DNA from 4 places in the Nocardiopsis sp. NPDC006198 genome. Region 2 is predicted to be linked to each of the others. Evidence: riboswitches for the same ligand, from Rfam matches in the RefSeq annotation. Region 2 holds a riboswitch; each other region holds the start of a gene.
What was found. Region 2 has a riboswitch for cobalamin ahead of metE (5-methyltetrahydropteroyltriglutamate--homocysteine S-methyltransferase). Riboswitches for the same ligand answer to the same signal wherever they lie in the genome.

Region 1 (2,191 bases), on a different contig from region 2:
TCCCGGCACCAGGACGCCGCGCCAGGGTGTGACGACGAGTTCGCCGGACCCGGCGGCGAGCGCCTCCTCGGCGAGGGCCTCGGCGGCCGGACGGTCCAGGCCCTCGTCGGGCACACGCACATGCCGTGCGCCCCCGGGCAGCGGGCCGTACGGCAGCGGTGGGGCGGGAGGCGGGAGCCGCCGGTCCGGTTCCACCGGCCCGGCCAGCGGCGCCGGGAGCTCGGCGACGTGCCACGGCGCGGTGGGCCCCTCCCCGCGGCGGTCCAGGAACGCGTCCGCCAGGCGCAGGAGCGCGGCGGGCGCCTCGTCGACCGGCACCAGCGGGCCCCAGCGCTCGCCGATCCTCAGCTGGGCGACGCCCTCGTCCAGGGCGACGAGCCCCAGGTCGCACGGGTGGCCGATCAGGTCGCCGCGCCCGTCGTCCAGGACGAACAGGAAACGGCCGGGCAGGTCGGCGCGGCGCGGGACGGAGCACAGCATCGTGTCCAGGTCCGAGGCGACGGGGCGCAGGTCGGCCCGGCCTCCGCCCGGTCCGGTCCCGGCGGGGCCCGCCGTGCCCGTGCCCGGGGAGACCATCACGTTGCGGACGAGTTCGTGGCTGACGGAGGGCAGCAGGCCGGTCTCCGCCAGGGCCCGGACCACCTCGGGCCCCAACCGCCCCGCGTTTCCCGGCAGCGCGCGCAGTTGCAGGTTCGCGCGGCCGGTGACGTGGACACGGCCGGAGCCGTACCGGTCGGCCACCGCGGCGAGGGCGCGCAGCGAGGAGGCGCCGACACGGCCGCCGATGAGCCGGAGCCTGACCAGCAGGCCGTCCTCGGCGGGCCAGGGTCTCAGCACGCCGGGGCAGCGGTCGCGGCGCGTACGGCGCGTGGAGGGGGGAGAACCGGTCGGGGACATGCGCGTCCTTCGGGTCAGGGGCTCGTTCGCGGAGCCCGCGGATGACTCGGCGGACCGTGGCCGCCGGTGCCAGCAGGTCTTCGGACTCGGATTCGACCGGTGCGGAGCGCCTTCCCGGAGCCGTGCTCCAGTGGCTGTCCCGGGGAGTGCTCCCCGGACGTGCCCGCCCGTCATCCTCACCGCTGCGCGTCAGTCCCGGATTCCCACCGGGTTCCCTGACCCCACCAAGTGGAGTTCGACTGGCCCGACGAGGGTACCCCGACCCCCTCCTGCCTGCTCCGGGGGACGTCGCCTTGCCGTGCCGGCCTCCGGCGGCGGCCCCGGGCGGTCCGGCCGGGGCGGACCGGGCGACCGGCCCCGTCCCCGGGCCCGCAGACCGGATGACCGGACGACATGAAGGGGCCCCGCCCTCCGAGGAGGGCGGGGCCCCGACCGCGCGGACGCGGGGACGGGCCGCGGGACGGCCGCACGGGTCCTCGCAGGTCAGTCCTCGGCGCGCACGTCGACGACCTCGCCGGCCGCGTCGAGGATCACCTCGTACTCCTGGCCGCCGGCGTCGAGCACCTCGGCGTCCCAGCCGTCCCAGCCGTCCTCGTCCTGGCGCTCGACCTCGACGGTGCGGGCGCCCTCGCCGACCGCCTCGGCGGCGTTCGCGGACACCGTGTCGCGGTCGGCCTCGGTCTGCCCGCCGGTGTTCTGCCACGGGGCCGGGCCGTCGTCGGTGTCCCGGAAGGCCAGCCCGTTGATGGTGTACACGTCGGCGTCGTCGCGGTCGTCGTCGGCCTCGTAGCGCACGCCCAGCGTCACCTCGGTGCCCTCCAGGCCGCGCAGCTCGTCCAGGAGCGGCTGGACGGTGCCGTTGCCGTCGAAGTCCTCCAGCTCGGGGTCGGTCAGCAGCCACTCCTCGGGTCCGAAGTCGACCTCGACACCGGACACCGTCCAGTCGTCGGTGTCGTCGCCGTCGTCGTCGTCACCGTCGGCGCGCAGCTCGCCCACGAGCTGCTCCAGGCCGTCCACCGACTGGGACGAGGGGGGGTTCTGCCCCGACGCGTCCGCCCCGCTCGCCGAGGGGGCCGAACCGGAGGTCACGCCGGTGAGCTCGATCGAGTCGACCTGCTGCTCGGGGTCGTCCACCACGAGGTAGCCGATCGTGCCGACGGCCAGCAGCCCGGCCGCGGCGGCGGAGGAGAGGAGGATGACGGTGTTGCGCTGCATCGGCGTTTCCTTTGCTCGAAGGTTTCTACTGCCCCAAGCATGCGGCGGCAAGATGATGGAGTCCTGAAAGCCACCTGAA
Region 2 (2,191 bases):
CAGGCCGACGGCCTCCACCGGTGAGTCCTTCAGGACCCGCAGTGCGGGAGCCCCGATGGAGCCGAAGTAGGTCGAGACCAGGAGGGAGGGGCGCTCGGTGAGGGAGCCCAGGCGCCGGCAGACCCGCTCCAGGAGCCCGACGGCGGCGCGTCCCTCGTCGGTGGCCAGGATCGGCTCGTCCAGCTGCACCTCGGCGGCCCCCGCGGCGGAGAGGCCGGCGAGGAGCTGGGCGTAGGCGTCCAGGAGCTGGTCGAGCAGCTCGACGGGGCGCCAGCCCTCGGGGGCGTCGTCCGCGGCCTTGGCCAGCAGGAGGAAGGTGAGCGGGCCGACCAGGACCGGGCGGGTCGGGAAACCCGCCTCGGCCGCCTCCCGGAACTCGGCGAGGGGCTTGTCACCGACCAGGCGCGGGCGGGTGCTCGGCGACAGCTCGGGGACCAGGTAGTGGTAGTTGGTGTCGAACCACTTGGTCATCTCCAGCGGCGGGGCGCCCTGCTCGCCCCGGGCGAGGGCGAAGTAGCGGCGCAGCTCCTCGTCGCGGTCGCCGGCGGCAGCCGGCGAGGCGAACCGGGAGGGCACCAGGTCGAACAGGACCGCGGTGTCCAGGACGTGGTCGTAGTACGAGAACGTGTTGGACGGGATGTCGTCGACGCCCGCCTCGCGCAGCTGGGCGTAGACGCCCAGGCGCAGGCCGGCGGCGATGCCGTCCAGCTCCTCCGCGGCGGTCTCGCCCCTCCAGTACGACTCGCAGGCGCGCTTGAGTTCCCGGTTCGGGCCGATCCGGGGGTAGCCGTGCACGGTGGAGCGCACGGACGGCCGGGAGGCCTCGGGGGTGTGGGGCATGAGCTTCTCTCCCTCGTCGAAAGCCGGGTACCGGCCACGGGGGTGAGCGAGGACGCGGGCATGCCCGGGGCCACGCCGTGGGCGTGTGCGCCTGCCGCCGCTCCTCGGCCCTCCCTCGGGGCACGGGACCACCGGCGGCACGGGTGCGCCGCCGGGTGGAGGCAGGTCTTCGGACTCGGGGGCGCGGACGGCGCGAGCACCGTCCTCCTACTGGCCGCCGCTTCCCGGTTTCCGACCTTTCCGACCGGATTACCAGTGCTTATGGCGACGTTCGTTCCCTCATACCGCTGCGGGGCAGTCCCGGAGTCGCACCGGGTTCCCTCTTGCGACACACCCCTCCCCTTCCGGGCGCGGCCCGGGTTCTGGGGTGGAGCATGTACCTTCCACGCCTGCAAGTATAGGGAGCACCCCTCCGCCCCTGTACCCGGCGTGCTGCCCTGTGCCCCCGGCCGGAATCAGCGCGAACCCCTGTTGCGCGGCCGGCGTCACAACCGACATGAAGCGTCGCGGGGCCGAGTCCTCCCCCGTGCTCCCCGCGATCGTTCGTCTGAAGATGTACGTGGAGAACCCCTGGTGAACAAGCAGTCCCAACCGACCATGGCCCCCGGTCACCCCCTGTCCACGATCGCGGTCGCGCTGGCGGTCGTCGCGGGGCTGGTCTGGCTGGCCGTCACCCCGCCCGGCGTGCTCGCCTCCGAACCCGTGAGCGATACGCACCCGGGGTCGGCGGACGGCGGACCGGAGGCGGGCCCGCCCGCCGCCGGCGAGCCCGACGGGCTGACGGTGGTCGACCCCGACGACGTGGTGGACCTGGCCGAGGCCGAGCTCGCCCGCGAGGGCGGGGTGGCCGCGGAGGTCTCCTACCCGGTCGTCCCCGACGCCGACCCGCTGAGCGACTTCCTGGACCGCGCGCTGGCCGCCGAGGTGGACGCCTTCGAGGCGGCCAACCCCGGAGCGGTCTCCTTCGAGTCCGCGTGGAACCTGACGGCGGCCAACGACGACATCGTCGGGGTCCGCGTGACCCGTGAGGAGACCGACTCCGAGGGGACCCGTGAGGGATACACCACCTACTGGTACGACGCCCTCACCGGCTCGACCCACCCCTCCACCGCCCTGATCGCCGGCCAGGGGGAACTGGAGGAGCTGAACGGCCTCGTGCGGGACGCCCTCCCGGGGACCGCGGCTCCGGACGCGGTGCACCCGATCGCCTCGCTGTACGACTCCGTGGGGTTCAACCCCGCCGGCGACCTCGTCGTGGAGTTCGACGCGGGACAGGTCGCCCCCGTGGAAGAGGGCAGGACCCACGCCGTCGTCGCCGCCTCGGAGTCCGCCCCCCTGCTGTCGGACCTGG
Region 3 (2,191 bases), on a different contig from region 2:
GGTCACCTCCCTCATCGGGGTGCCCGCCTTCGTCGCCGTGCTGTACCGAGTGAGGAGGAAGACGTGAACCACCCAGTCCGGGCCCCGGGGGAGGGGCTGCGCGCCGACCGGGTCAGCCTCGGGATCGGGGGCCGTCTCGTGCTCGACGGCGTCACCCTCGCCACCCGCCCCGGTGAGACCGTCGGCCTGCTGGGACCCAACGGGTCGGGCAAGTCCACCCTGCTGCGGCTGCTCGCCGGGGTGCTCGCCCCCTCCGCCGGGGCGGTCACCCTGGACGGCCGGCCGCTGGACCGGGTCGGCCGCCGGGCCGTGGCACGGCGGGTGGCCACCGTCCAGCAGCAGGCGCACACCCAGACCGAGCTGACGGTCCGCGAGGTGGTGGCCCTGGGACGCATCCCGCACCGCCGGTCCTGGACTCCCATGACCCCGGCCGACCTGGAGGCCGTGGCGCGGGCGCTGGAGCGCACCGGACTGGCGGACCGGGCCGACCAGTCCTGGCACACCCTGTCCGGCGGCGAACGCCAGCGCGCCCAGATCGCCCGGGCCCTGGCCCAGGAACCCGGTGAGCTCCTGCTCGACGAACCCACCAACCACCTCGACATCCAGTACCAGCTCGACCTGATGGAGCTGGTCACGGGCCTGCCGGTGACCACCGTGATCGCCCTGCACGACCTCAACCTGGCGGCGATGTACTGCGACCGCCTGGTCGTGCTCCGGGACGGCCGGGCGGTCGCCGGGGGCACGCCCTCCGAGGTCCTGACCTCCGACCTCATCGGAGAGGTGTACGGGGTCCCGGCCGAGGTCACCCCGGGGGCCGACGGCCCGGTGGTCCGCTTCCTGCGCCGGGGCGCCGTCCCCCCGGGGCGGGCCGACCGCTCCTGACGTCCCCGCCGGGACCGGAGGAGGGGCTCCCGGCTACAGTGTGAATCCTTTGCCCGTGGTACAGGAACCCGGTGAGATTCCGGGGCGGTTCCGCCACTGTGACACCCCGACGAGGGGTGCAGCCAGACACTGGCCCGGGCAGTCCGACCGCCGACGGGGCGAGAACCCCGAGGGAGGAGCCCGGCCATGACGGTCCGGATCGCTCTGCTGTCCACGTCCGACACCGACCTGCTGTCCGCGCGGGCCAGCGGCGCCGCCTACCTGTGGGCCAACCCGTCCCGCGCCTCCGACGCCGAACTCACCGCCGCCGTCGGGCGCGCCGACCTCGTGGTGGTGCGCCTGCTGGGCTCCTCGCACGACCTGTGGCCCGGTCTGGCCGCCGTCCGCGAGCGGGGCACGCCCCTGGTGGTCCTCAGCGGCGAGCAGCAGCCCAGCGCCGAGCTCATGGAGCACTCCACCGTGCCCATCGGGGTGGCGACCGAGGCCCACCGCTATTTGGCCGAGGGCGGTCCGGCCAACCTCGGCCGCCTGCACGCCTTCCTGTCGGACACCGTGCTGCTGACCGGGGAGGGGTTCGAGCCCCCGTCGGCGCTCCCGCCGTGGGGCTTCGCCGAGCGCGAGCTGCCGCACGGCCAGGGCCTCCCCGAGGTGGGCATCCTCTACTACCGGGCCCACGAGGCGGGCGGCAACACCGCGTTCGCGCACGCCCTGGCCGACGCCGTCGACGCGACCGGCCGGGCCGTGGGCGTCCCCGTCTTCGCCGGGTCGCTGCGCTCGGCCCCCGACGACCTCTACGAGGCGCTCGGCGGCTTCGACGCCCTGGTGGTCACGGTCCTCGCGGCGGGCGGCAGCGTGCCCGCGTCCGCGAGCGCGGGCGGCGACGACGAGGCCTGGGACGTGGAGCGCATGGCCGCCCTGGACGTCCCCGTCCTCCAGGGCCTGTGCCTGACCAGCTCACGCGCGGACTGGGAGGGTTCCGACGACGGGGTCACCCCGCTCGACTCGGCCACCCAGATCGCCATCCCCGAGTTCGACGGCCGCATCATCACGGTGCCGTTCTCCTTCAAGGAGATCGACAGCGACGGGCTGCCCCGCTACGTCGCCGACCCCGAGCGCTGCACGCGGCTGGCCGGGACCGCCGTCGCCCACGCCCGGCTCCGGCACGTGCCGCCCGCCGAGAAGCGGATCGCCGTGGTCCTGTCCGCCTATCCCACCAAGCACGCGCGCATCGGCAACGCCGTCGGGCTCGACACCCCCCGCTCCCTGGTGCGCCTGCTGCGCTGCCTGCGCCGGGAGGGCTACGACCTGG
Region 4 (2,191 bases), on a different contig from region 2:
CTTTCCGACGTGCGGGCGCGCCGCCGACACGCCCGGGGCGGTGGAGGCACGGATCTCCGCCCGGCCGCTCCGGTCCGGGGTCGGCCGCCGCGGACACGGCCGTGTGGTCAGCGGCACCGGTTCGCCGGGCGCCGCCCGAACCGCCTCGGAAGCGGCGTTCCGGGCGTTCGGCCGCCCCTCGGGGGGCGCTCCCGGTCCCGGGGAGCCCCGGCGACGATCTAGGCTGTGTCCGGTCGCCTCCCAGCTGCCCCGACGAGGCGCGACATCCCCCCGAACCGGGTGCCCGAGGCCCTCTCATACCACGGCCCACGCGTGTGTTCGACGATCGTCGAAGAATCCGAGAAATCGATGACACGCCATCATCTTGCGGTGTTCCAACGCAGGGCCCCCTAGATGTAGTATCTGTCCCGCTGGTGGTTCACCCCTCGGGGTGAGGCAAGAGGGAACCCGGTGCGAAGCCGGGGCTGCCCCGCAGCGGTAAGTGGGAACGAAGCCGTCACAGGCACTGGGGACCCCCGAAGGCCCCGGGAAGCGACGGTGCGTAGGCCGCCCACGAGCCCGAAGACCTGCCACCGGTGCGCACGTGAACGTGCGCCGACGACGGGGCTTCGAGGGTGAGCCGCCGCGACCCACCGGTCGGACGACCGCACGCACCCGGTGCGTCGGTCCCCCGGTGCGTGCCGCGCACCTTGCCCATCGTGTCCCCTCCCCGCCGGGACTCTTCTACCGAGGTTGGAGCCGCTGTATGACCCTTGACGTCGAGGCCGTGCCCGTATCCGTTCGGCCCGAGCCGACCAACGAGGGCGCGCCCCCCGCCGCCGTCGACCGGATCGAGCACGTCGTGACCGAGGCCTGTGCGAGGCTCACCGGTGTTTCGGCGGAGAAGGTCCTCACCGAGGCCCGCCGCGGCTTCTACCCCGGCATCCCCGACTCCGAGGTCGAGCTCGCCCTGGTCATGGCCGCCCGCAGCTTCGTGGAGGTCGACCCGGACTACTCGTTCGTGGCCGCCCGCCTGCTGCTGGACAAGCTGCGCCGCGAGGCCCTCACCTTCATCAGCGGCGCCCCCGACGCCGCCGGGCAGTCCGAGATGGGCGAGCGCTACGCCGCCTACCTGGCCGCCTACGTCAGCCGCGGCATCGACCTGGGCCAGCTCGACCCGGCGCTCGCCGGGTTCGACCTGGAGCGACTGGGCGCCGCCCTGCGCCCCGAGCGCGACGAGCAGTTCACCTTCCTCGGCATCCAGACCCTCTACGACCGCTACTTCCTGCACAGCGACGAGGTCCGCTACGAGCTGCCGCAGGCGTTCTTCATGCGCGTCGCCATGGGGCTGGCCCTCAACGAGGACGACCGCGAGGCCCGCGCCATCGAGTTCTACGAGCTGCTGTCCTCGTTCGACTTCATGGCCTCCACGCCCACCCTGTTCAACGCCGGCACGGTGCGCGCGCAGCTGTCCTCCTGCTTCCTCACCACCGTCGGCGACGACCTCCAGGCCATCTTCCACGGCATCAGCAACAACGCGATGCTGTCCAAGTACTCGGGCGGGCTCGGCAACGACTGGACCCCGGTGCGCGGCCTCGGCTCGCACATCCGCGGCACCAACGGCAAGAGCCAGGGCGTCGTCCCGTTCCTGAAGATCGCCAACGACACCGCCGTCGCGGTCAACCAGGGCGGCAAGCGCAAGGGCGCCGTGTGCGCCTACCTGGAGACCTGGCACATCGACATCGAGGAGTTCCTCGACCTCCGCAAGAACACCGGCGACGACCGCCGCCGCACCCACGACATGAACACCGCGAACTGGGTTCCGGACCTGTTCATGCAGCGTGTGGAGCAGGGCGGCAGCTGGACCCTGTTCTCGCCGGACGAGGTCCCCGACCTGCACGACAAGTACGGCACCGACTTCGCCGAGGCCTACGAGAAGTACGAGGCCGCCGCCGAGGAGGGCCGGATCAAGGTCGCCAAGAAGATCCCCGCGGTCGACCTCTGGCGTCGCATGCTGACCATGCTGTTCGAGACCGGGCACCCCTGGATCACCTTCAAGGACCCGTCCAACCTGCGCTCGCCGCAGCAGCACGTCGGCGTCGTGCACTCCTCCAACCTGTGCACCGAGATCACGCTGAACACCAGCGCCGACGAGGTCGCCGTCTGCAACCTGGGCTCGGTCAACCTGGCCCAGCACGTGGGCCCCGACGGC

Region 1: another riboswitch for cobalamin. It lies ahead of ABZ234_RS08780 (nitrite reductase); the one in region 2 lies ahead of metE (5-methyltetrahydropteroyltriglutamate--homocysteine S-methyltransferase).
Region 3: another riboswitch for cobalamin. It lies ahead of cobN (cobaltochelatase subunit CobN); the one in region 2 lies ahead of metE (5-methyltetrahydropteroyltriglutamate--homocysteine S-methyltransferase).
Region 4: another riboswitch for cobalamin. It lies ahead of ABZ234_RS02780 (ribonucleoside-diphosphate reductase subunit alpha); the one in region 2 lies ahead of metE (5-methyltetrahydropteroyltriglutamate--homocysteine S-methyltransferase).

Annotation. Positions count from the first base shown of each region.
Region 1 is NZ_JBEXSY010000009.1:19,861-22,051, forward strand. Features, by position in the region: gene ABZ234_RS08780 (nitrite reductase) at 1-897, opposite strand, end outside; cobalamin riboswitch at 951-1,156, opposite strand; gene ABZ234_RS08785 (hypothetical protein) at 1,381-2,112, opposite strand.
Region 2 is NZ_JBEXSY010000010.1:31,470-33,660, reverse strand. Features, by position in the region: gene metE (5-methyltetrahydropteroyltriglutamate--homocysteine S-methyltransferase) at 1-840, opposite strand, end outside; cobalamin riboswitch at 1,004-1,165, opposite strand; gene ABZ234_RS09595 (polysaccharide deacetylase family protein) at 1,438-2,191, shown strand, end outside.
Region 3 is NZ_JBEXSY010000009.1:2,412-4,602, forward strand. Features, by position in the region: gene ABZ234_RS08715 (iron chelate uptake ABC transporter family permease subunit) at 1-67, shown strand, start outside; gene ABZ234_RS08720 (ABC transporter ATP-binding protein) at 64-882, shown strand; cobalamin riboswitch at 896-1,035, shown strand; gene cobN (cobaltochelatase subunit CobN) at 1,069-2,191, shown strand, end outside.
Region 4 is NZ_JBEXSY010000002.1:228,743-230,933, reverse strand. Features, by position in the region: cobalamin riboswitch at 398-589, shown strand; gene ABZ234_RS02780 (ribonucleoside-diphosphate reductase subunit alpha) at 746-2,191, shown strand, end outside.